DNA from 3 places in the Micromonospora sp. NPDC049275 genome. Region 2 is predicted to be linked to each of the others. Evidence: riboswitches for the same ligand, from Rfam matches in the RefSeq annotation. Region 2 holds a riboswitch; each other region holds the start of a gene.
The links. Region 2 has a riboswitch for cobalamin ahead of ACGFIE_RS24415 (ribonucleoside-diphosphate reductase subunit alpha). Riboswitches for the same ligand answer to the same signal wherever they lie in the genome.
Positions count from the first base shown of each region.

Region 1: it holds a riboswitch for cobalamin, as region 2 does, so the genes downstream of both, ACGFIE_RS02850 (ABC transporter substrate-binding protein) here and ACGFIE_RS24415 (ribonucleoside-diphosphate reductase subunit alpha) in region 2, are expected to answer to the same signal.
Region 3: it holds a riboswitch for cobalamin, as region 2 does, so the genes downstream of both, cobN (cobaltochelatase subunit CobN) here and ACGFIE_RS24415 (ribonucleoside-diphosphate reductase subunit alpha) in region 2, are expected to answer to the same signal.

Region 1 is NZ_JBICSN010000001.1:604,773-611,854, reverse strand. Features, by position in the region: gene mqnE (aminofutalosine synthase MqnE) at 1-411, shown strand, start outside; gene ACGFIE_RS02870 (hypothetical protein) at 435-872, shown strand; gene ACGFIE_RS02865 (DUF4229 domain-containing protein) at 943-1,215, shown strand; gene ACGFIE_RS02860 (C39 family peptidase) at 1,334-2,671, opposite strand; gene ACGFIE_RS02855 (M14 family metallopeptidase) at 2,895-4,772, shown strand; cobalamin riboswitch at 4,896-5,041, shown strand; gene ACGFIE_RS02850 (ABC transporter substrate-binding protein) at 5,125-6,054, shown strand; gene ACGFIE_RS02845 (FecCD family ABC transporter permease) at 6,221-7,082, shown strand, end outside.
Region 2 is NZ_JBICSN010000009.1:83,881-90,962, forward strand. Features, by position in the region: gene ACGFIE_RS24390 (dynamin family protein) at 1-799, shown strand, start outside; gene ACGFIE_RS24395 (GTP-binding protein) at 796-2,256, shown strand; gene ACGFIE_RS24400 (histidine phosphatase family protein) at 2,420-3,031, opposite strand; gene ACGFIE_RS24405 (CbtA family protein) at 3,028-3,792, opposite strand; gene ACGFIE_RS24410 (CbtB domain-containing protein) at 3,783-3,986, opposite strand; cobalamin riboswitch at 4,045-4,119, opposite strand; cobalamin riboswitch at 4,317-4,536, shown strand; gene ACGFIE_RS24415 (ribonucleoside-diphosphate reductase subunit alpha) at 4,727-7,051, shown strand.
Region 3 is NZ_JBICSN010000002.1:405,877-412,958, forward strand. Features, by position in the region: gene helR (RNA polymerase recycling motor ATPase HelR) at 1-1,642, opposite strand, end outside; gene ACGFIE_RS07290 (hypothetical protein) at 1,912-2,247, shown strand; gene ACGFIE_RS07295 (MBL fold metallo-hydrolase) at 2,298-3,149, opposite strand; cobalamin riboswitch at 3,346-3,475, shown strand; gene cobN (cobaltochelatase subunit CobN) at 3,755-7,082, shown strand, end outside.

The DNA of each region.
Region 1 (7,082 bases), on a different contig from region 2:
CACGACTTCGTCGACTCGGCGGACGGCAAGATCCGTAACCGGATCCAGGCGCGCACCACGATGGCCTCGCCGGCCGAGTCGCTGAAGACGTTCGCCGTGTCCCGGCTGCTCTTCGACAACGTGCCGCACCTGAAGAACTTCTGGGTCATGCACGGTCTCTCGGTGGCCCAGCTCTCGCTGAACTTCGGCGTGGACGACCTGGACGGCTCGGTGGTCGAATACAAGATCACCCACGACGCCGACTCGTACGGCACCCCGAACACCATGCACCGCGACGACCTGCTGCACCTGATCTGGGATGCCGGGTTCCAGCCGGTCGAGCGGGACACCCGCTACAACGTGGTCCGGGAGTACGACAAGGCGCCGTCGCTGGCCGAGCGCCGCGCCGAGCCGCAGCAGGTCTGGGCCTGAGGCACCACGTACCCTCGCAGTCGATGACCGAGCAGCGCGGATCCGAGCAGCAGGGCGGGTTTCCCCGGCGGGACGCCGAGGGACGCGTGCGTACCCTTGGTGACCTGCTCGGGGTGTGCCTGGCCGGCCTGGTGATCGGCGTGCTGGCGCTCGTGTTGTTCGAGTGGGCGTTCGCCTCGTTCGGCGCCGGCGACTTCGGCCACACCAACGGTTGGCTGGCGGTGATCCTGCCGGCCTGGCTGTTCTGGGACGACTTCCGGGCCTGGGATTTCGGTGCGGCCCGGGTGGTGGCGGCGCTCGTCGCGCTTGCCGTCGCGCTGCTCGTGGGGCTGGTGGTCGCCGGGTTGGGTGCCGGGTTCCCGGCGCTGCTGTCCGGCGCGTTGGGGGCGGCGGCGTTCACAGTGGCGTACGCGATGGTCTGGTTCCCCGGCGTCCGTTGGCTGGCCCGCCGGACCGGCTGACCCCGACCGCCCGCCGGGCGGGTCGACCTCCGCCGACACCGGCGGGCGAGCAGAGAGCGGAGTGGTGCAGGTGAGCGCGGCGGTCAAGTACACGCTGGGCCGGGTCGGGCTGTTCGTCGCCGTGTTGGCCGGCCTCTGGCTGGTCGACATGAACGTGTTTCTGAAGTTGATGCTGGCGCTGGTCTTCTCCGCCGCGCTCTCCTTCTTCCTGTTGCGCGGCTGGCGCGACGAGATGGCCGCTGAGATGGCCGACGCGGCCGACCGCCGCCGCACGGAGAAGGAACGTCTCCGCGCAGCCCTGGCCGGCGAAGACCAACCCCCCACCCCGCCCACCGACTCCTAGAGTTGATCATGAAGTTATTGCCGCGACACGCCGAGTAGTCGGGCAATAACTTCATGATCACCGCGCCGGGGTGGGCCCCGGGGCCGGGCCGGTGGGCCGGGTGGGTGGGGTGCGGGGGCTACCAGTTGGTGGAGCCGGGGACCTTGGGCCAGGGCTTTGACGTCGGCTTGATCAGGTACGCGACGCCGCCCGAGCCGCCGGAGACTCCGCCGCTGGCGTTTGTGCGCTTGGTCCGCAGCCAGATCTGCTCGAACTGCGCACGCTTGTAGACGTTGCGCACGACGTCGTTGCTCGACGACGCGGGGTCGTTGACGATGACGTCGCCGTCGGCGGTGAAGCCGATCACCACGAACAGGTGCCCGGAGGTGCCGTAGTTCGCCCCGTCCAGCTCGCTGGCGAGGAAGGACTGGCTGGTGACCACGGGGATGCCGGCGGCGATGAAGCGCTCCAGCTCGTCCAGCGAGTGCAGTCGGGTCACCCGCCCCTCCAGCCCGGGGAAGCTGGCCGCGTACGCGGTGTTGAACGGCCAGTTCCCGGCGCCGTCGTACGCGTAGTCGTAGGTCATCCGGGCGGCGTGGTTCACCGTCGGATCGGGGTAGGTCGGGTCCACCCAGGAGGTGTCGGCCGCCGACGGCTTGCGCCCCCAGTACTCGACGACCATCTCGGTGGAGGTGGGCGAGCACCACGCCTCGCCGCCGCCGTCGTACTCGGGGTAGTGCCCGGCGTGCACGTTCTGCGAGTAGCGCGGCACCGGCAGCTCGACGCCCCAGGCGATGTGCCCGGCGCTCGGCGGGACGGTGAACCGGTCCGGCACTGTGGAGCTCATCGCGCCGAGCATCCGTACGACAGGCGCGGCGGTCTGCCCGGGCGCCCGGTAGAGGGTCAGCCGCAGCTGGTACGACCGCAGCAGCACTCCGGCGTCGGCGTCGTCGATGCTGAACGTGTCCGTCCAGATCGTCGACCAGGGGTCGCCCTGTTCGTCGACGCTGGTCCGCTTGATGTCGGTGTCGCCGGACGCCCAGCGGCCCAGCACGTACCAGGGGGTCTGGTCGCCGCTGGTGTAGCCGCCCTGCATCTCCACCTGGATCCAGGTGCCGGCGGGGGTCTCGGCGTTCCAGGAGGCGATCAGCTCGGTCGCGTCGAAGCCGATCCGGGTCACCGGCGAGGTCCAGGTGCCGTACTCCCAGGTGCGGGTGGTGCCGGTGTGCGGGTCGGCGTACTCGATGGTGCCGGCCGGGCGGGCCAGGGTGACGCCCGCTCGCGCGCCGGGCACGACGCGGGTGCCGTCCTGGCTGCCCCGGTGCCAGTCGGCGGGGCCGGACCAGTCCTGGAAGGTGATCTGCTCGTCGTGGGCGGGGGAGGGCGGCCGGGCCGCCGTCGCGGGGGCTGCGGTGGCGAGCAGGGTGAGCGCGCTGACGCCGGCGAGGGCGGCCGCGTGCAGGCGGGGACTGGCCATGGGTGCTCCGCGGTGTCGAGAGGGGCATCGTCGCTGGTCAGTTTTCCGCTTGGAGGGAAGTTTCGCCAGATGTTCAGCAGTAGAAAATCTTTGCCGCCGCGATGGTCCACCTGGGATGGACGGGACGGCATCCAAGGCAGCGAGCAATATTGATATGACCATGTGACTGATGGTGAAGTGTGCTTCACCGAGCGGGACATCCCGCCCTCCGAGGAGGTAGTCCATGACCCTGGACAGACCCCACCCTCTCCGTCGCGTCCTGGTGCTCGCCGTCGTCACCGGGCTGGGAATCGTCACCGTCGCCGCCGGACCTGTCGCCGCCCAACCGGCACCCGACCGGACCGCCGAGCCGGCCGCCGCCGGCTACCGGGTGCTCGGGCCCCGGACCCTCGCCGAACGCAACGCGGTGGCCCGCACCGGGGCCGCAATCGACTACTCCGAACACGGCGTGCTGCACATCTCGGCCACCGCCGCCGAGGCCGCCGCCATCGGCAAGCTCGGCTTCCGGTTGGAACCGCTCGCCCCGCCGCCGAACGCCGAACGCGGCGCCGGCGAGGTGGGCACCCTCGCGTTCCCGCCCGCCGACTCCAACTACCACGACTACGCGGAACTGACCGCCGTCGTGAACCAGGTCGTCGCCGACCATCCGGCCATCGCCCGCAAGACCAGCATCGGTACGTCGTACGAGGGCCGCGACCTGATGGCCGTGAAGATCTCCGACAACGTCGGCACCGACGAGAGCGAGCCGGAGATCCTGTTCAACGCCCAGCAGCACGCCCGCGAGCACCTGACCGTCGAGATGGCGATCTACCTGCTCAACCTCTTCACCGACAGCTACGGCAGCGACTCCCGGATCACCAACCTCGTCAACGGCCGGGAGATCTGGATCGTGCCGACCGTCAACCCGGACGGCAGTGAGTACGACATCGCCACCGGCTCGTACCGGTCCTGGCGCAAGAACCGCCAGCCCAACAGCGGCTCGTCAAACGTCGGCACCGACCTCAACCGCAACTGGGGCTACAACTGGGGCTGCTGCGGCGGCTCCTCCGGGTCGACCTCGTCGGAGACCTACCGTGGCCCGTCCGCGTTCTCCGCGCCGGAGACCCAGGCGCTGCGCAACTTCGTCAACGGCCGGGTGGTCGGAGGCGTCCAGCAGATCAAGGCGAACATCGACTTCCACACGTACTCGCAGCTGGTGCTCTGGCCGTACGGCTACACCACCGCGAACACCGCCACCGGAATGAGCGCCGACCAGTACAACACCTTCGCCACCATCGGTCAGCAGATGGCGGCCACCAACAACTACACCCCGGAGCAGTCCAGCGACCTCTACATCACCGACGGGGACAGCCTCGACTGGATGTGGGCGACCCACAACATCTGGGCGTACACCTTCGAGATGTACCCCGGCTCGTCCGGCGGCGGCGGCTTCTACCCACCCGACGAGGTGATCACCGCGCAGACCACCCGCAACCGGGAGGCGGTGCTGCTGCTCAGCGAGTACGCCGACTGCCCGTACCGGGCCATCGGCAAGCAGTCGCAGTACTGCGGCGGTGGCGGCGGCACCACGGTCTGGTCGGACACCTTCGAGACCGCCACCGGCTGGACCACCAACCCGGCCGGCACCGACACCGCCACCCTCGGGGCATGGGAACGGGGCGCCGCCCAGGCCACCACGTCCTCCGGCGCGAAGCAGCTCACCCCGTACGCCGGATCCAACGACCTGGTCACCGGTCGGCTCGCCGGCTCGGCGGCGGGTGACCACGACGTCGACGGGGGCGTGACAAGCGCCCGGTCCCCGGCGGTGGCCCTGCCGTCGTCCGGCACGCTGACCCTCTCGCTGGCCTGGTACCTGGCGCACGGCTCGAACGCCTCGTCGGCCGACTACCTGCGGGTGAGCGTGGTGCACAACGGCGGCACCACAGCCCTGCTCACCCAGGCCGGCGCGGCCGCCAACCGCAACGGGAGCTGGGCGGTGGCGAACCTCAACCTCACCCCGTACGCCGGCCAGTCGGTGCGGATCCTCGTCGAGGCGGCGGACGCCTCCGGCGCCAGCCTGGTGGAGGCGGCTGTGGACAACGTCACCATCACGGCCTCCTGATCGGGTGGGGCCCCGTTCCGCCCCTGCGGGGCCCCACCACCCGCTCCCGAGACTCCGGATCCGGGACATATGCCGCCCCTACGTCCACCGCATCGATCGACGGGTTCTGATCAGCACTTGATCGATTCGGCACGTCCCGGCGGTGCGCTACCGTCTTATCGACCACTCCGCAGCGAAGCCGGTGCGAAACCGGTGCTGTCCCGCAACTGTGATGCCCCGCCCGACGGTGGGGACGAGCCAGGTCGCCTGCGGACGGGTCGCGAAACGCGCTCTCGAGGAAGGGCGCCTCGTGGGCGGGCGTACGGAAGTCCTGTCGGCGAAGCACCACACTCCTCGACCGACAGGAGGCCCCATGTCCAGACGTACCCCTCGGCTCCTCGCCGCGACCCTCGCGGTCGCCGCGCTCGCCCTCGGCGCCTGCGCCGAGAAGACCGACGACAAGCCGGCCACGGGCACCGCGGCCGCCAGCTACCCGGTCACGGTCGGCGCGCTCACCCTCGACAAGCGTCCCGAGAAGATCGTGTCGCTCTCGCCCAGCGCCACCGAGATGCTCTTCGCTATCGGCGCGGGCCCGCAGGTGAGCGCGGTGGACGACCAGTCCAACTATCCGGCCGACGCGCCCAAGACCGACCTGTCGGGCTTCCAGCCCAACGCCGAGGCGATCGCCGGCAAGAACCCCGACCTGGTGGTGCTCTCCAACGACACCAACAAGATCGTCGACCAGCTCGGCAAGCTGAAGATCCCGGTGTACCTGACCCCGGCGGCCACCACGCTTGACGACTCGTACGCGCAGATCACCGACCTGGGCAAGCTGACCGGGCACGCCGACCAGGCCGCCGACGTCGCCAGCCGGATGAAGGACGACATCGCCAAGCTGGTCAAGGACCTTCCGCAGCGCACCGAGAAGCTCACCTACTACCACGAGCTGGGCCCGGAGCTGTACAGCGCGACAAGCAAGACGTTCATCGGCTCGATCTACAGCCTGGTCGGCCTGACCAACATCGCCGACCCGGCCGACGCCGACGGCAAGAACGGCGGCTACCCGCAGCTGTCCCAGGAGGTCATCGTCAAGGCCGACCCGGACTTCGTCTTCCTGGCCGACTCCAAGTGCTGTCAGCAGAACGCCGACTCGGTCAAGGCCCGCAGCGGCTGGTCCGGCCTCACCGCCGTGAAGAACAACCAGGTGGTCACGCTTGACGACGACATCGCCTCCCGCTGGGGCCCCCGTGTCGTGGACCTGCTCCGGGTGATCATCGACGCGGTCGCCAAGGTGCCCGCGTGACCGACGTCCGTCGGTGACCGGGACACCGCCGATGGCCGCCCCGCCACCCGCCAACCCGCCGGCCGGGACGCCATCCTCGTCCCGGCCCGGCGGGCCGCCGTCCGTCGCTGGATTGCCGTCTCCTGACCGGCCCGGCGGGCTGCCCTCCGGCAGTCGGGACGCGGGGTTGCCCCCCGCCCGGTCGCGGCCCGCCGGAGTGCGCAAGCGCTGGTTGGTCGCCGGCGTCCTCGCGGTGCTCGTCGCGCTCCTCGCCGGGGTGTCGCTCGGGCCGGTCAGCCTGCCGCCGGGAAGCGTCGCCGCCGAGCTGCTCAACCTGATCCCCGGGGTGCACCTCGACAGCGGGCTGACCGAGCGCGAGATCGCCATCGTCACCGAACTGCGGCTGCCCCGGGTCGTGCTGGGCCTGCTCGTCGGCGGTCTGCTCGCCCTGGCCGGCGGCTGCTACCAGGGCGTGTTCCGCAATCCGCTGGCCGACCCGTACCTGCTCGGCGTGGCCGCCGGCGCGGGCCTCGCGGTCACCGCGGTGATCGCCCTCGGCGGCGTCGGTCGACAGGGCGCGATCTCCGGGCTGCCGTTGACCATTCCGCTTGCCGCGTTCGCCGGCTCGCTGCTCGCCGTGACGATGACCTACCTGCTCGGCGCGGCAGGCGGGCGGAGCAGGTCCCCGGCGATGCTGATCCTGGCCGGGGTCGCGGTCTCCGCGTTCCTCTCCGCCGGGCAGACGTACCTGCTCCAGCGGCACTCCGACAGCATCCAGCCGGTCTACTCCTGGCTGCTCGGCCGGCTGGCCACCGCCGGCTGGCACGACGTGCTGCTGGTGCTGCCGTACGCCGCCCTGACCACGGTGGTGGTGCTGCTGCACCGCCGCGAACTGGACGTCCTCACGGTCGGCGACGACGAGGCGAAGAGTCTCGGCCTGCACCCGCAGCGCTCCCGCTACCTGCTGATCGCCGCCGCGTCGCTGGGCACCGCCGCGGCGGTCTCCGCGACGGGGCTGATCGGCTTCGTCGGCATCATCGTGCCGCACA
Region 2 (7,082 bases):
CGACATCGAGTACGACCTGCGCGACAGGACTCGTCAGATCCTGCGTGCCGTCGACGAGGCGTTCGACACGGCCGATCCCCTCACCGCCTGGGACACCTTCGCCGACTGGCTGGAGCGCAGCCTCGTCGAGGCCGCGGAGGCCAACCACGAGTGGCTGGTCCAGCGCTGCGACTGGATCGCGCGCCGGGTGGCCGCCACCTTCGACAGGTACGGCCACGACGTGCTGCCGCCCTGGTCGATGACGATGCCTGAGGATCTCGGCGACCGGCTGCCGGACCTGGAACGGCCGCGGATCGACAGGTTCACCACGGGTCAGAAGCTGTTCACCGGCATGAAGGGCTCGTACGGCGGCATGCTGATGTTCGGCCTCGCGACGACCCTGGCCGGAATGCCGATGATCAACCCGGTCTCGGTCGGCATCGGCGCGCTCTTCGGCGGCAAGAGCATCCGCGACGAGGGCAAGCAGTTGCTGCGCCGCCGGCAGGCGACAGTCAAGACGGCCATCCAGCGGCATGTGGACGAGTTCTTCGTCCGGATGGTCCGGGACTGCCGCGACGCCGCCCGCCAGGTGCAGCGGATGCTGCGCGACCACTTCACGGCGCTGACCGAGGAGTTGCAGGAGGCCATCGTGCAGTCGTTTCGCAGCGCGAAGCAGGAGGCGGACACCGATGTCGCCCTGCGCGAGCAGCGGCAGCGGGAGATCCGGCTGAAGATGACCCGCCTGGCCGCGCTCTACGAGCAGTCCCAGCAGTTGACCGCCACCCGCGCCACCCCGGTACTGCTGGAGCCGGGGGCATGACGGTCGGGGTGCGACTGGACGAGGCGGCGTGGGGGCTGCTGCACCGGGCCATGGACCTCTACCAGCACGACGCGCGGGCGGTTGGGCGGTTGCGGCACCAGGTGGCGCGGCTGGAGCAGCCGCTGCGGATCGCGGTTGCCGGCCCGTGGCGTGCCGGCAAGTCGACGGTGCTGAACGCGTTGATGGGGGAGGAGGTCGCGCCGGTCGAGGGCGCGGACGGCGTCTTCACCTGGTACGAGGACGGCCCTTCGCCGCACGCCACCGCCTACCCGGTCGGCCAGCCGCCGCAGGAGCTGACGGTGGTCAAGTCGGCGACCGGGATGCGGGTGGATCTGGGCTGGCGGATCGGGGAGGTGCGCGACATCGTGGTGCGGTGGCCGACGCGGGCGCTGCGGCAGGTGACGCTCATCGACACCCCGGCGCTCGCCGCGGTCGACGAGCAGGGCCACGCGCCGGTGCTGGATCGCGTCCTGCGGGACTCCGACGCGGTGCTGTTCCTGACCCGCGACGGCCGCGACAGTGACCTGCGGGTGTTGGAGTCCGCTCGGGACAGTGTCGTCGGGCAGGCCGCCCCGGTGAACGTGATCATGGTGTTGTCCCGGGCGGACGAGGTGGGCGGCGGCCGGATCGACGGGCTGCTCACCGCGCGCCAGCTGGCCCGCCGGCACCACCGTGATCCCCGGGTGGGCGCGCTGGCCGTGAACGTGGTGGCGTGCAGCGGGGCGATCGGTCTCGCGGGCCGGATGCTGAGCGAATCCGACTTCGCCGCGCTCGCGACGCTGGCCGGGGCGTCCCGCGTCGAGTTGGAGGCCCACCTGCTCTCCGCCGACCGCTTCGTCCGTGGCGAGCTTCCGGTGCACCTGGATTCGGAGGTGCGCGCCGCTCTGCTGGACCGGTTCGGACTCTTCGGGATCCGGCTCGCGACGACCCTGGTCCGCAGCGGGTTCGACACCCGGGTGACCCTGTCGGCCGAGCTGATCCGACGCAGTGGGCTCACCGAGCTGCGGGAGTCGATGACCCGATGTTTCGTCGATCGTCGCGACACACTCAAGGCACGCTCGGCGCTGGCGGCCGTGGAGGCCCTGGTGCGGGCCGAGCCGGTACGCGGCGCCGACGAGTTGGTCGGTGCGATCGAGCAGATCCTGGCGGGCGCACACGAGTTCCGGGAGCTGCGCCTGCTGGTGGCGCTGCGCAACGCCCGCCTCGGTTTCGACGCCGAGTTGGCCGCCGAGGCGCAGCGCCTGGTCGGTGGTGACGGGGTGGGTCTGGCCGCGCGGCTCGGCGTCGAGCACGAGGCGACCGTGCAGCGGCTCTGGGAGGTCGCCGCCGACGCGCAGTGGCGGTGGCGGGACCGGGCCGAGGATCCGCTGCTCCCGCTGGCTCAGCGCCGGGGCGCGGAGGTGGTCGTCCGCAGTTGCGAGGGGATGCTGGCCGAGTTGGCCGCGGGCGGTCGCTGAGCGTCGTACGCCCGGGGCGTCCACATATCGCTCGCGGGCTCATCCGCTCGTCGGCCCGTCCGGCCAGGTCCGTCGGGCAGGTCTGTCCGCCAGGTTCTTCCGTGCGGGCGCCGGTGCCCCACGTCTGGGGCAGCTCTACAGGGGCCACTTCCGGCCCCCCTCGTCACCGGTTCGGCGGTGTCGCCGTCGCAGGTTGCGGTGGCGCGCTCAGCCGGAGCTGCCACCGTCGGCCGTGGTCGGTGAGCCGGACGATCGCCAACGGCTCCACGTCCAGCTGCCGGTACGTCGCCAACGGCAGGCCCAGGGCGTGCACGACCGCCACCCGGATCACGAGCGGGTGGGTGACGGCCGTGACCCGTCGGCCGACGCCGCGCTGTTCGTCGAGCCACCGGCCGACGCGCTCGCGCAGGTCGGCCACGGATTCGCCCCCGTGCGGCGCGGCGTCCGGGGTGGACATCCACTCGTGCAGGGCGTCGGGTTGCGCGGCGGCGATTTCTTCCAGTGACCGGCCGGTCCAGTCGCCGTAGTCGCAGTCGACAAGCGCCGTCTCGACGGCGGGCGCGAGGCCGAGGGCGTACGCGGTCTGGACGGCCGCCGCCGCGGGGCTGGACAGGCAGGCGTCGGTGTCGCTCGACGACGCCCGCCGGACCAGCCCGGACAGGGCGAGGGCTGCGCGCCGGCCACCCTCGTCCAGTCCGTCGTCCCCGCCGAAGCGGGCTCGCCGCAGGGCGGCGGTGTGACCGTGGGCGACCAGCCGCAGGCTGGTGGCGCTCACCCGGCCGGTTGTGCGTCGGCGACCGCGCGCTGCCGGTGCATCAGGGCTGCGAAGAGCAGGCCGATCCCGGTCCACAGCACCACCTGGGTGCCGAGGGAGGCGAGCCGGAAGCTCCACAGCAGCGTGGCGGGGAAGTCACCCGGGACCTCCTGGAACGACGGCAGCACCACGTAGGCAACGCCGGTGACCAGCAGGAAACCGCCGACCGCCGCGCTGGCGCGCAGCCACACGGGCGCCTGTGCGCCGACCGACCGGTAGCCCAGCGAACCGGACCAGACCGCCACCAGCCCGAGGACCACCAGCAGCAGGTAGGTGACCGTGCGCTGGTTGATGGTGGCCGGGTCGCCGACGGCCGGGGGATTCGGCGGGTACTTGAGGAACGGCACGATCACCGCGCCGAGCAGCGCGCCGCCGGCCAGGAGCAGCCCGGACCGTCCGTCGTCAGGGGTCCGTCGCCGCCGGGTCAGCAGGACGTACGCCGTGGCCAGCAGGCCACCCATCGCGGCGCCGAACAGTGCGGTGGCCAGGAACAGCCCGCCGCGCTGGCCGTTCCTGCTGACCAGGGCGTCCTCGTCGTGCTGGTGCCCACCGGTGGCGGGTTCGGCGTGTGTCGCCGCCTCCTCGATGGCGATGGCCGCCTCGACGTGGGGTTCGCCGACGACGTAGGCGAACGTTCCGGCGAGCAGACCGGCCACCAGGCCGGCGAGCAGCCCGCGCAGGAGAACCGTGACGAACGTGGGTGCGGTGCCGGTCAGTGGCACGGGACACCGAGCAGGTGCCGGCCGTCGTGCATCAGCTCGTGCAGGTACATCCCGCTGCGCGAGACCGCGCCCTGGTCGAAGGCGACGAGATAGGCCAGCAGGGTGAGCACGGCGACGGTGGCCAGGACCGTCCACAGGAGACGGGTCGGGACAGCGGGGTGCACCAGCGGCTGGCTGGACGTGGAACTGGACATGTGTGCACGAACCTCCTCGGGGATGACGCGTCCCCATCGCAAGGCTGCGGACGACCGAGCGTCCTGGCTCGCGGCTCCCCAGGCCGGGGACCGCTCACAGTGGCGCGACCGCGCCGGATTCTCACCGGCTTCCCTCGCGTCGCCGCAGATGTGGGTCGACCGTATCGGTGCCGGTTCTCCTCGGTCAAGCCGGCGACGAAGTCCGATCACGACGCTGCCCCACGGCCGCCCACCCGAGGGCGTCGACCGGATCGACGACGGCCGTCGCGGGCGGCCGCGACACGCCCGGCCCCGACATGTGGGGTGTGACAAACCCTGTCGCCCCTATATATGGTGTCGACCGCAGCTGGTTCGGCCACTCACCCCAGGGTGGCCGAGGCAAGAGGGAACCCGGTGAAATTCCGGGACTGCCCCGCAGCGGTGAGTGGGAACGACAGCCGTCATCAGCACTGGGCCGCCATCTGGCCTGGGAAGCGACGGCCAGTAGGAGACCGGGTGACCCCGGTCGTGCCCGCGAGTCCGAAGACCTGCCAGCGCGCCGCGTACCCGCATCCGGGTGGGCGGTGGTCCGAGGCCGCGTGGGACGGCCGACGCCTTTCGGATCCACGCCGCCGTCGGCGTGGCGTCCGTCGGTGTCGGTCGCCTCGCGCCGAGGGCCATCAGGTCCTCAAACTCGCGAGGAGTGAGTGGTGACAGTTACCGAGGTGACCCCGGCCGACGGCGACACGGCCCTGGGGCGTATGCCGACGCAGGTCCGCAAACGCGACGGCGGCAGCGAGCCGGTGGACGTGCGCAAGCTCGTCGCCACGGTCGAGCGTTGGGCCGACGACCTGCCCGACGTCGACCCGCTGCGGGTGGCGACCCGCACGATCAGCGGCCTGTACGACGGCGCGACGACGGCCGAGCTGGACCGGCTGACCATCCAGACCGCTGCCGAGATGATCGGTACGGAGCCGCAGTACTCGCGCCTCGCCGCCCGGCTGCTGGCCAGCCACGTCGAGCGGGAGGTACGCCGGCAGGGCGTCACCTCGTTCAGCGCGGCGATCCGGGCCGGCCACGCCGAGGGCCTGATCGGAGACGAGACCGCCGCGTTCGTCGCCGCGCACGCCGGCACGTTCGACGACGCCGTCGACGCCGACGGCGACCGTCGCTTCGAGTACTTCGGCCTGCGCACGGTCTACGACCGGTACCTGCTGCGTCACCCCACCAGCCGGCTGGTGCTGGAGACCCCGCAGTACTGGCTGCTGCGGGTGGCCTGCGGCCTGTCCCGTACGCCGGACGAGGCGGTGGACTTCTACCGGCTCATGTCCAGCCTGGCCTACCTGCCCAGCTCACCGACGCTGTTCAACTCCGGTACCCGGCACACCCAGATGTCCTCGTGCTACCTCGTCGACTCGCCGCGCGACGAGCTGGACTCGATCTACGCGCGCTACGCCCAGGTCGCCAACCTGTCCAAGTTCGCCGGTGGCATCGGCATCGCGTACTCCCGGGTCCGGTCCCGGGGTGCGCTGATCCGCGGCACCAACGGCCAGTCCAACGGGATCGTGCCGTGGCTGCGCACCCTTGACGCGAGCGTCGCGGCGGTCAACCAGGGCGGTCGACGCAAGGGCGCGGCCTGCGTCTACCTGGAGCCGTGGCATCCGGACATCGAGGAGTTCCTCCAGCTGCGGGACAACACCGGCGAGGACGCGAGGCGTACCCACAACCTGAACCTGGCCAACTGGATCCCGGACGAGTTCATGCGCCGGGTCGAGGCCGACGAGGTGTGGTCGCTGTTCGACCCGGACGAGGTGCCCGAGCTGCCCGACCTGTGGGGGGAACGGTTCGACGCCGCGTACCGGGCGGCCGAGGCGCAGGGCCGCTTCGTGCGGCAGGTGCCGGCGCGCGAGCTGTACGGGAAGATGATGCGGACCCTGGCCCAGACCGGCAACGGTTGGATGACCTTCAAGGACGCGGCCAACCGGCTGTGCAACCAGACGGCCGAGCCCGGCAACGTGGTGCACCTGTCCAACCTGTGCACCGAGATCGTCGAGGTGTCCAGCGACGCCGAGACCGCGGTGTGCAACCTCGGCTCGGTGAACGTGGCCGCCCACCTGACCGAGAGCGGCATCGACTGGGAACGGCTGCGTGCCACGGTCCGGACGGCTGTGACGTTCCTCGACCGGGTCATCGACATCAACTACTACCCGACCCCGCAGGCCGCGGCGAGCAACCCCCGCTGGCGGCCGGTCGGGCTCGGGCTGATGGGCCTGCAGGACGTGTTCTTCGCGCTGCGGCTGCCGTTCGACTCGCCGGCCGCGCGGGAGCTGTCCACGCGGATCAGCGAGGAGCTGTACCTGACCGCGCTGGAGACCTCCGCCGACCTGGCGCGCGAATTCGGGGCGCATCCCGCGTTCGCGCAGACCCGGGCCGCGCGGGGCCAGCTCCAGCCCGACCTGTGGGGCGTCGAGGGTACGCAGACCGCGCGCTGGGCCGCGCTGCGCCAGCGGGTCGGGGCGTACGGGCTGCGCAACTCGCTGCTGGTGGCGGTCGCGCCGACCGCGACCATCGCCTCGATCGCCGGCTGTTACGAGTGCGTCGAGCCGCAGGTGTCCAACCTGTTCAAGCGCGAGACCCTGTCCGGGGAGTTCCTCCAGGTCAACACGGCCCTGGTCGGCGAGCTGAAGGCGCGTGGCCTGTGGACCGAGCGGATCCGTTCGGCGATCCGGCGCGCGGAGGGGTCGGTGCAGGCCGTGACGGAGCTGCCGGCCGACGTGCGGGAGCTGTTCCGCACCGCGTGGGAGCTGCCGCAGCGGTCGCTCATCGACCTGGCGGCCGCCCGCGCGCCGTTCATCGACCAGTCCCAGTCGCTGAACCTGTTCCTGGCCTCGCCCACCATCGGCAAGCTCTCCTCGATGTACCTGTACGCCTGGAAGACCGGGCTGAAGACCACCTACTACCTGCGCTCACGCCCCGCCACGCGGATCCAGCAGGCAACCGTCAGCGCGGTCGCACCCGTCACCGTCGACGCCGAGGCGCTGGCCTGCTCGCTGGAGAACCCCGAGTCGTGCGAGGCGTGCCAGTGACCGTTCCCGACACCACCACCGACACGAGGAC
Region 3 (7,082 bases), on a different contig from region 2:
TCTGCCACTGCGCGTCGGTCAGCTCCTGCGCCTCGTCCACGACGATGTGCGCGAACGGGCCGGCCAGCAGATCCGGGTCGGCGCGGGACAGGACTGCCTCGTCGACGAGCGCGTCCTGCAGATCCAGTTGACGCAGGCTCGACAGCACGCCCTCACCGTCGTCGTAGGCGTGCGCCTCGATCAGCTCGTCGACGACGGTGGCCATGCGCGCGCGTTCGGCGGCGATCGTGGCCTCGTGGCGGCGGGCACGCCGGGACGACTCCGGGTCGCCGAGCCGCTGCCGTGCCGCGTCGAGCAGGGGCAGGTCGGACACCGTCCAGGCGCGGGCGTCCGCGCGCCGCAGCCGGCGGATGTCGTCGGGGCCGAGCCAGGGGGCGCACCGGCGCAGATAGGCGGGCACCGACCACAGGTCCGCGACGATCTCCGTCGCGTCGAGCAGCGGCCAGGCGTTGTGGAACGCCGTACGCAGGTCGCGGTTGCGCAGCAGCGACAGGCGTACCAGGTCGTCCGACTCGTCGCCGTCGTACTTCCCGAGCAGGATCGCCAGCAACTCCTCCCAGATCTCGTCCCGCGCCTCGTTGTGCGGGGTGCCGGGTCCGGGCGCCTCGAACGCCTGAGCCCAGTCGTCAGCGCTCAGCCGCAGTTCGGTGTCGCCGGCCGTGACCGTCGTCGCCGTGGTCGGCGGCTCCTCGTAGAACCGCACGGCCGCTTCGATCGCCCGCACCAGGTCGGCGGAGGACTTCAGGCGGGCCACCTCCGGGTCGGTCTCCACGGTCGCCGTGGCACCCTCCGGGACGAGGTCGCGCAGGGTGCAGGTCTGCACGTCCTCCTCGCCGAGGCTGGGCAGGACGTCGGCGACGTACGCCAGGTAGGGCTGGTGCGGCCCGACGAACAGCACCCCGCCGCGGCGCTGGCCGAGGCGCGGGTCGGAATAGAGCAGGTACGCGGTGCGGTGCAGGGCCACGACTGTCTTGCCGGTGCCCGGACCACCGTCGACGACGAGGGCGCCTCGCGATCCGGCCCGGATGATGGCGTCCTGGTCGGCCTGGATGGTGCCGAGCACGTCGCGCATCCGGGCCGACCGGTTGCCGCCGAGGCTGGCGATGAACGCGGACTGGTCGTCGAGCGCCGCGTGCCCCTCGAACCCGTCCGGGGTGAACACCTCGTCCCAGTAGTCGCGGATCCGGCCGAGCGTCCAGCGGTACCGGCGGCGGCTGGCCAGACCCATCGGGTTGGCGTGGGTAGCCCCGAAGAACGGCTCGGCGGCCGGGGACCGCCAGTCGAGCAGCAGCCGACGACCGCCCCCGTCGGTGAGGCCGAAGCGCCCGATGTAGACGGGCTCCGGATCGTCGGCGCTGACGATGCGTCCGAGGCACAGGTCCAGACCGAAGCGACGTAGGGCCCGCAGACGACCGGTCAACCGGCGGACCTCCTCGTCGCGGGCGACCGCCTGGCGCCCCTTGCCGGCGGGTGCCCGGCGCTCGGCGTCGAGGCGGTCGGACAGGTCCGCGATCGACTGCTCCAGGCTCGCCGCGATGACGGCGAAGTGCTGCTCGTCACGGGCGATCAGCGCCGGATCGGCCTTGGCGGCGAGGTTGTCGGGAAGGTCGAACACGGCGTCCGCCGCCGACGACTTGTGCATGTACTGGCTCCCGTTTCCGCAGGTCCTGGCCTTGGACGGGCAATTCTGCGGTACACCTGGGGCCTTGCCGCAAGTCCCCCCATGCGGTATATGTTGGATATGGCGGGAGGTGTGTCGCCCCTCCCGTGCGCCGAGTGTCCCTGCGGCCCGCTGTCCCTACGGCCCGGTGTCCCTGTGGCCCGACGAGTCAGATTTCTCCCACCCGGCGTGCAGCCCATTGCCAGGAATCGGTGCTGAACTGGAGAGGCGTCCGAGGAGAGGGGCTGGGCATGAGCTGGTTCAACAGGCGGTCACGGGGCGCCGAGGCGACCCCGACGAAGCTGGACCGCGAGGCCACCCGGGACGACCTCGCCGCGCTGGAGGCGTTCGTCGCCAGCCGTCGGGGAGTGGAGTTCTACCTGGAACCGGAGACCACCGCGACCGACACCACGGTGGTGGCGATCGCCCACGACGGCGAATGGATCCGCCGCCGCACCGGCACACCCCGCGCCGCGGGCGCCATCGCCCGCAAGCACGCGGTTCCGCTGTACGAGGCGGCCCGCACCGGCTACCCGGAGCGCATGCGCACCTGGAACCGGGCGCACCCGGAGCGTCACGCCCGCTGAGCCTCGGGCGGGGCGCGTCGGGGTCCCGATGACGTGGCTTCGGGGCGGGATCAGTCGGTTTGGACGTACGACCGAGCCTGCTGCAGCGTCATGGGCTCGGCGTGGCTGGAGACGTACCAGCCGTGGTCGTCGTCGAGCAGCCGGCGGATCAGCGCCAGGTCGAGGCCGTCCTCGGGCCGGCGCAGATGTGCCGGTGGCGGGTAGAAGCAGTCGCCCAGCAGCAGGACGCCCGAGTCGGGCACCGACACCACGATCGAGTCCGGCGCGTGCCCGCCGCCGACGTGGCGCAACCGCACCCCGACCGGCAGCTCGTCGGTGTCGGTGAACGTCCGGGCGGGCGGCAGAACGGCGAACCCGTCCCACGAGTCCATGGCGAGCGCCCGGGCCCGGAAGCTCGGGCCGAGGCGTGGATCGGCCCGCACCTGCTCGCGCAGGTAGCGGTGACTCCACGGCCGGGCGGCCTCCGCGCCGAGCAGCGGTACGCCCGAAGCGTGCCCGATGATCTCGACCCCGGGCCAGGCGCAGGCACCCCACACGTGGTCCCAGTGATGGTGGGTGTAGACGAGCCAGCGCGGCTCCGGCAGCCCGGCGGCGGCCAGCGCGGCGCGGATCTCGGCGGCGTGGGCGGGGCTCTGCCCCGCGTCGATCATCACACTGCCGCGCTCGTCGGCGACCACCGCGACACCGGCCTGGACCGCGTCCGGGTCGGGGTCGCCGGGGCACAGCCAGACCCGGCCGGCGAGGTGACGAAACTGCGGGGCGACGATGGCGCTCGACCTCCCGGATCGATAGTGGCCGCTGGATCGGACGTCCCTCGATCCTAGGTGGACCGGTGGCGATCCGCCCTCCCGCCAGGCGACCAGTGCCCGCTTGTCTCCTTCGCTCTGCTTCAGCGGAGGCAACAGTGCCGGCGTCTCTGTGTTGCGTTGGTTGAAGCAGAGCAAAGGGCGCGGACATCGACCCGAAGGCGCCGTCCGAGCGTGTTTTCGAACCCACGCAATCGGCATCTCTCGATCGACGGTGGCCGTTGAGGCGGGAGCCGGGTGGCGTTGACCGGCGGCGCTGCGGTGTGGCAGCATTCGCGGCCTGACGGCAGTGAAGGAAGTCGGTGCGAATCCGACGCGGTCCCGCCACTGTCACCGGGGAGCGATCCCCCCTCGCGAGTCACGGCCGTGTGTCTGCGGTTGGAAGGCCGGGGGAGAGCGTCGATCCGGAAGCCAGGATACTTCGGCCGTCGGGACGTACCCCAGGGCGTGGACACCCGAGGAGGACCCGATGACGCTTGGCGTCTCCATCATCGACGGCGCGTGCCGTTCCCCGCACCGCGGCCGTGTCGTCGCCGCGATCGGCATCGACTCCGTTCACTGCTGAGTTCCGGACCGCGCCGCCCGTCGTCCCCGGCCGTACGCCGGTGAGCGGGCCCGATCGCGGCCTCCGCTGAACCCTGCGCCCATCCGTCGCCAGGCCGCTCCCGCGAGCGTGCCGACGTTACCGTCCGGAGCCTGCCGTGCGCGTTCTGCTGCTCTCCACCGCCGACACCGACCTGCTGGCCGCCCGCGCCAGTGACGCCGACTACCGGCTCGCCAACCCCGCACGGGTCGCCGCCGACGAGGTGCCCGCCCTGCTCGACGGGGTCGACCTCGCCGTCGTACGCCTGCTCGGGGGTCGGCAGGCGTGGCCGGACGGCCTCGCCGCGGTGCTCGCCACCGGCGTGCCGACTGTCGTGCTCGGCGGCGAGGCGGTGCCCGACGCGGAGCTGATGGCCGTCTCCACGGTGCCGTCCGGGGTGGTCACCCAGGCGCTGGCGTACCTGGTGGAGGGTGGGCCGGACAACCTCGGGCACCTGGCCCGGTTCCTCGGCGACACGGTGCTGCTCACCGGCGAGGGGTTCGCCCCGCCCGCGCCCACCCCGGCGTACGGGGTGCACGGCGAGCACCCGACCGACCCGGACCGGCCCACCGTGGGGATCATCTTCTACCGGGCGCACGCCCTCGCCGGCAACACCGCGTTCGTCGACGTGCTGGCCGACGCCGTGCGGGAGGCCGGGGGCAACCCGCTGCCGATCTTCTGTGGCTCGCTGCGCGGCCTGACCACCGGCGCCGGCCCACTCGGGCTGTTCGCCCGCTGTGACGCGCTGCTGGTCACCGTGCTCGCGGCCGGCGGCGCGGTCGCCGCGGACGCCTCCGGGGGCGGCGACGAGGACGCCTGGGACGTCGGCGCGCTAGCCGCCCTGGACGTGCCCGTCATCCAGGCGCTCTGCCTCACCAGCACCCGCGAGCAGTGGGCCGGCAGCGACGCCGGGCTGTCCCCGTTGGACGCGGCCATGCAGGTGGCGATCCCCGAGTTCGACGGCCGGATCGTCACCGTGCCGTTCTCGTTCAAGCGGATCGACGCCGACGGTCTCTCGGTGTACGCCGCCGACGCCGAGCGGGCCGCCCGGGTGGCCGGCATCGCGGTGCGCCACGCCCGGCTGCGGTACGTGCCCAACGCCGACAAGCGGGTCGCCGTCGTCCTCAGCTCGTACCCCACCAAGCACTCCCGGGTGGGCAACGCCGTCGGGCTTGACACCCCGGTCTCGGCGGTCCGGCTGTTCGCCGCGCTCGCCGAGGCGGGTTACGACCTGGGTGACGCGCCGCCACCCGAGGACGGCGACGCGCTGATCCACGCGCTGATCGCCGCCGGTGGTCACGACGTGGAGTGGCTCACCCCGGAGCAGTTGGCCGCCGCCGAGGCCCGGATACCGGGGCAGACGTACCGGCGGTGGTTCGACCAGGTCCCGGCCGAGCTGCGCGAGCGGATGCGGGAGCACTGGGGTGAGCCGCCCGGCGAGCTGTACACCGAGGGCGGCGACATGGTGCTCGCCGGGCTGCGCTTCGGCAACGTGGTGCTGCTGATCCAGCCGCCCCGCGGCTTCGGGGAGAACCCGATCGCCATCTACCACGACCCGGACCTGCCGCCGAGCCACCACTACCTGGCCGCGTACCGCTGGCTGGCCGCGCCGGTCGCGGACGGTGGGTTCGGCGCGGACGCCGTGGTGCACCTGGGCAAACACGGCACCCTGGAGTGGCTGCCCGGCAAGGGGCTCGGCCTGGCCGCCGACTGCGCGCCCGACGCGGTCCTCGCCGACCTGCCGCTCGTCTACCCGTTCATCGTCAACGACCCCGGCGAGGGCACCCAGGCCAAGCGCCGCGCGCACGCCGTGGTCATCGACCACCTGGTACCGCCGATGGCCCGCGCCGAGACCTACGGCGACCTGGCCAAACTGGAGCAACTGCTCGACGAGTACGCGACAGTGCAGGCCCTCGACCCGGCCAAGGTGCCCACCGTGCGGGCGCAGATCTGGGACCTCGTCCGCGCCGCCGAGCTGCACCACGACCTGCACGCCGAGGCGATGCCCGACGCCGACGACTTCGACGACTTCGTGCTGCACCTCGACGGGTACCTGTGCGAGGTCAAGGACGTGCAGATCCGCGACGGGCTGCACATCCTCGCCGACGCGCCGACCGGCGAGCCGCGGGTCAACCTGGTCCTCGCGGTGCTGCGCGCCCCGCAGATCTGGGGCGGCGCCCACGCCCTGCCCGGCCTCCGGCAGGCGCTCGCCGTCGCGTACGGCCTCGACGAGCAGGAGCTGCTCGCGTCGCCCGGTCAGCGGATCGCCCTGCCGGTCGCGCTTACCGACGTGGTGGACGGGCCGGCCGGCACCGCCGCCGACGCGATCGACCTGATCGAGGCCCTCGCGCGACGGCTGGTCACCGGAATGGAGACCCTGGACTGGGACGCCGAGGCCGTCGACGCGGTGGTCGTGGAGGTGACCGGGCAGCAGGTCCCGGACGTCGCCGCCGTGCTGCACTTCGCCGCCACCGAACTGGTGCCCCGGCTGGCGCGCACCACCGACGAGCTGACCAACACCCTCGGCGCGCTCGACGGCCGGTTCGTGCCGCCCGGCCCGTCCGGCTCACCCACCCGGGGCCTGGTAAACGTGCTGCCCACCGGCCGCAACTTCTACTCCGTCGACCCGAAGGCCATCCCGAGTCGCAACGCGTGGGACGTCGGTGTGGCCCTCGCGGACTCGCTGCTGGCCCGGCACCTCGCCGACACCGGCACGTACCCCCGCTCGGTGGGGTTGACCGTGTGGGGCACCAGCGCCATGCGGACCCAGGGCGACGACATCGCCGAGGTGCTCGCGCTGCTGGGCTGCCGCCCGGTCTGGGACGAGCGGTCCCGGCGGGTAACCGGCGTCGAGGTGGTGCCGACCGCAGAGCTGGGCCGCCCGCGCGTCGACGTGACAGTGCGGATCTCCGGCTTCTTCCGTGACGCGTTCCCGCACGTGGTGGCGCTGCTCGACGACGCCGTCCGGCGCGTCGCCGCGCTGGACGAGCCGGACGAGGACAACTACCTGCGGGCGCACGTCGCCGCCGACGTCGCCGAGCACGGCGACGAGCGGCGGGCCACCGCCCGGATCTTCGGCTCCAAGCCCGGGGCGTACGGCGCGGGCCTGCTGCCGCTTATCGACGCCCGGACGTGGCGCAGCGACGCCGACCTGGCCGAGGTGTACGCGGTATGGGGCGGTTACGCGTACGGCCGGGGCCTGGACGGGAGGGAGGCACGCGCCGACATGGAGCGCTCCTTCGCCCGCATCGCGGTGGCCGTGAAGAACCAGGACACCCGCGAGCACGACATCGTCGACTCCGACGACTACTTCCAGTACCACGGTGGGATGGTGGCGATGGTCCGCCACCTCACGGGCACGTCGCCGCAGGCGTACGTGGGTGACTCGGCCATGCCGCACGACGTGCGGACCCGCACGCTGGGTGAGGAGACCCGGCGGGTGTTCC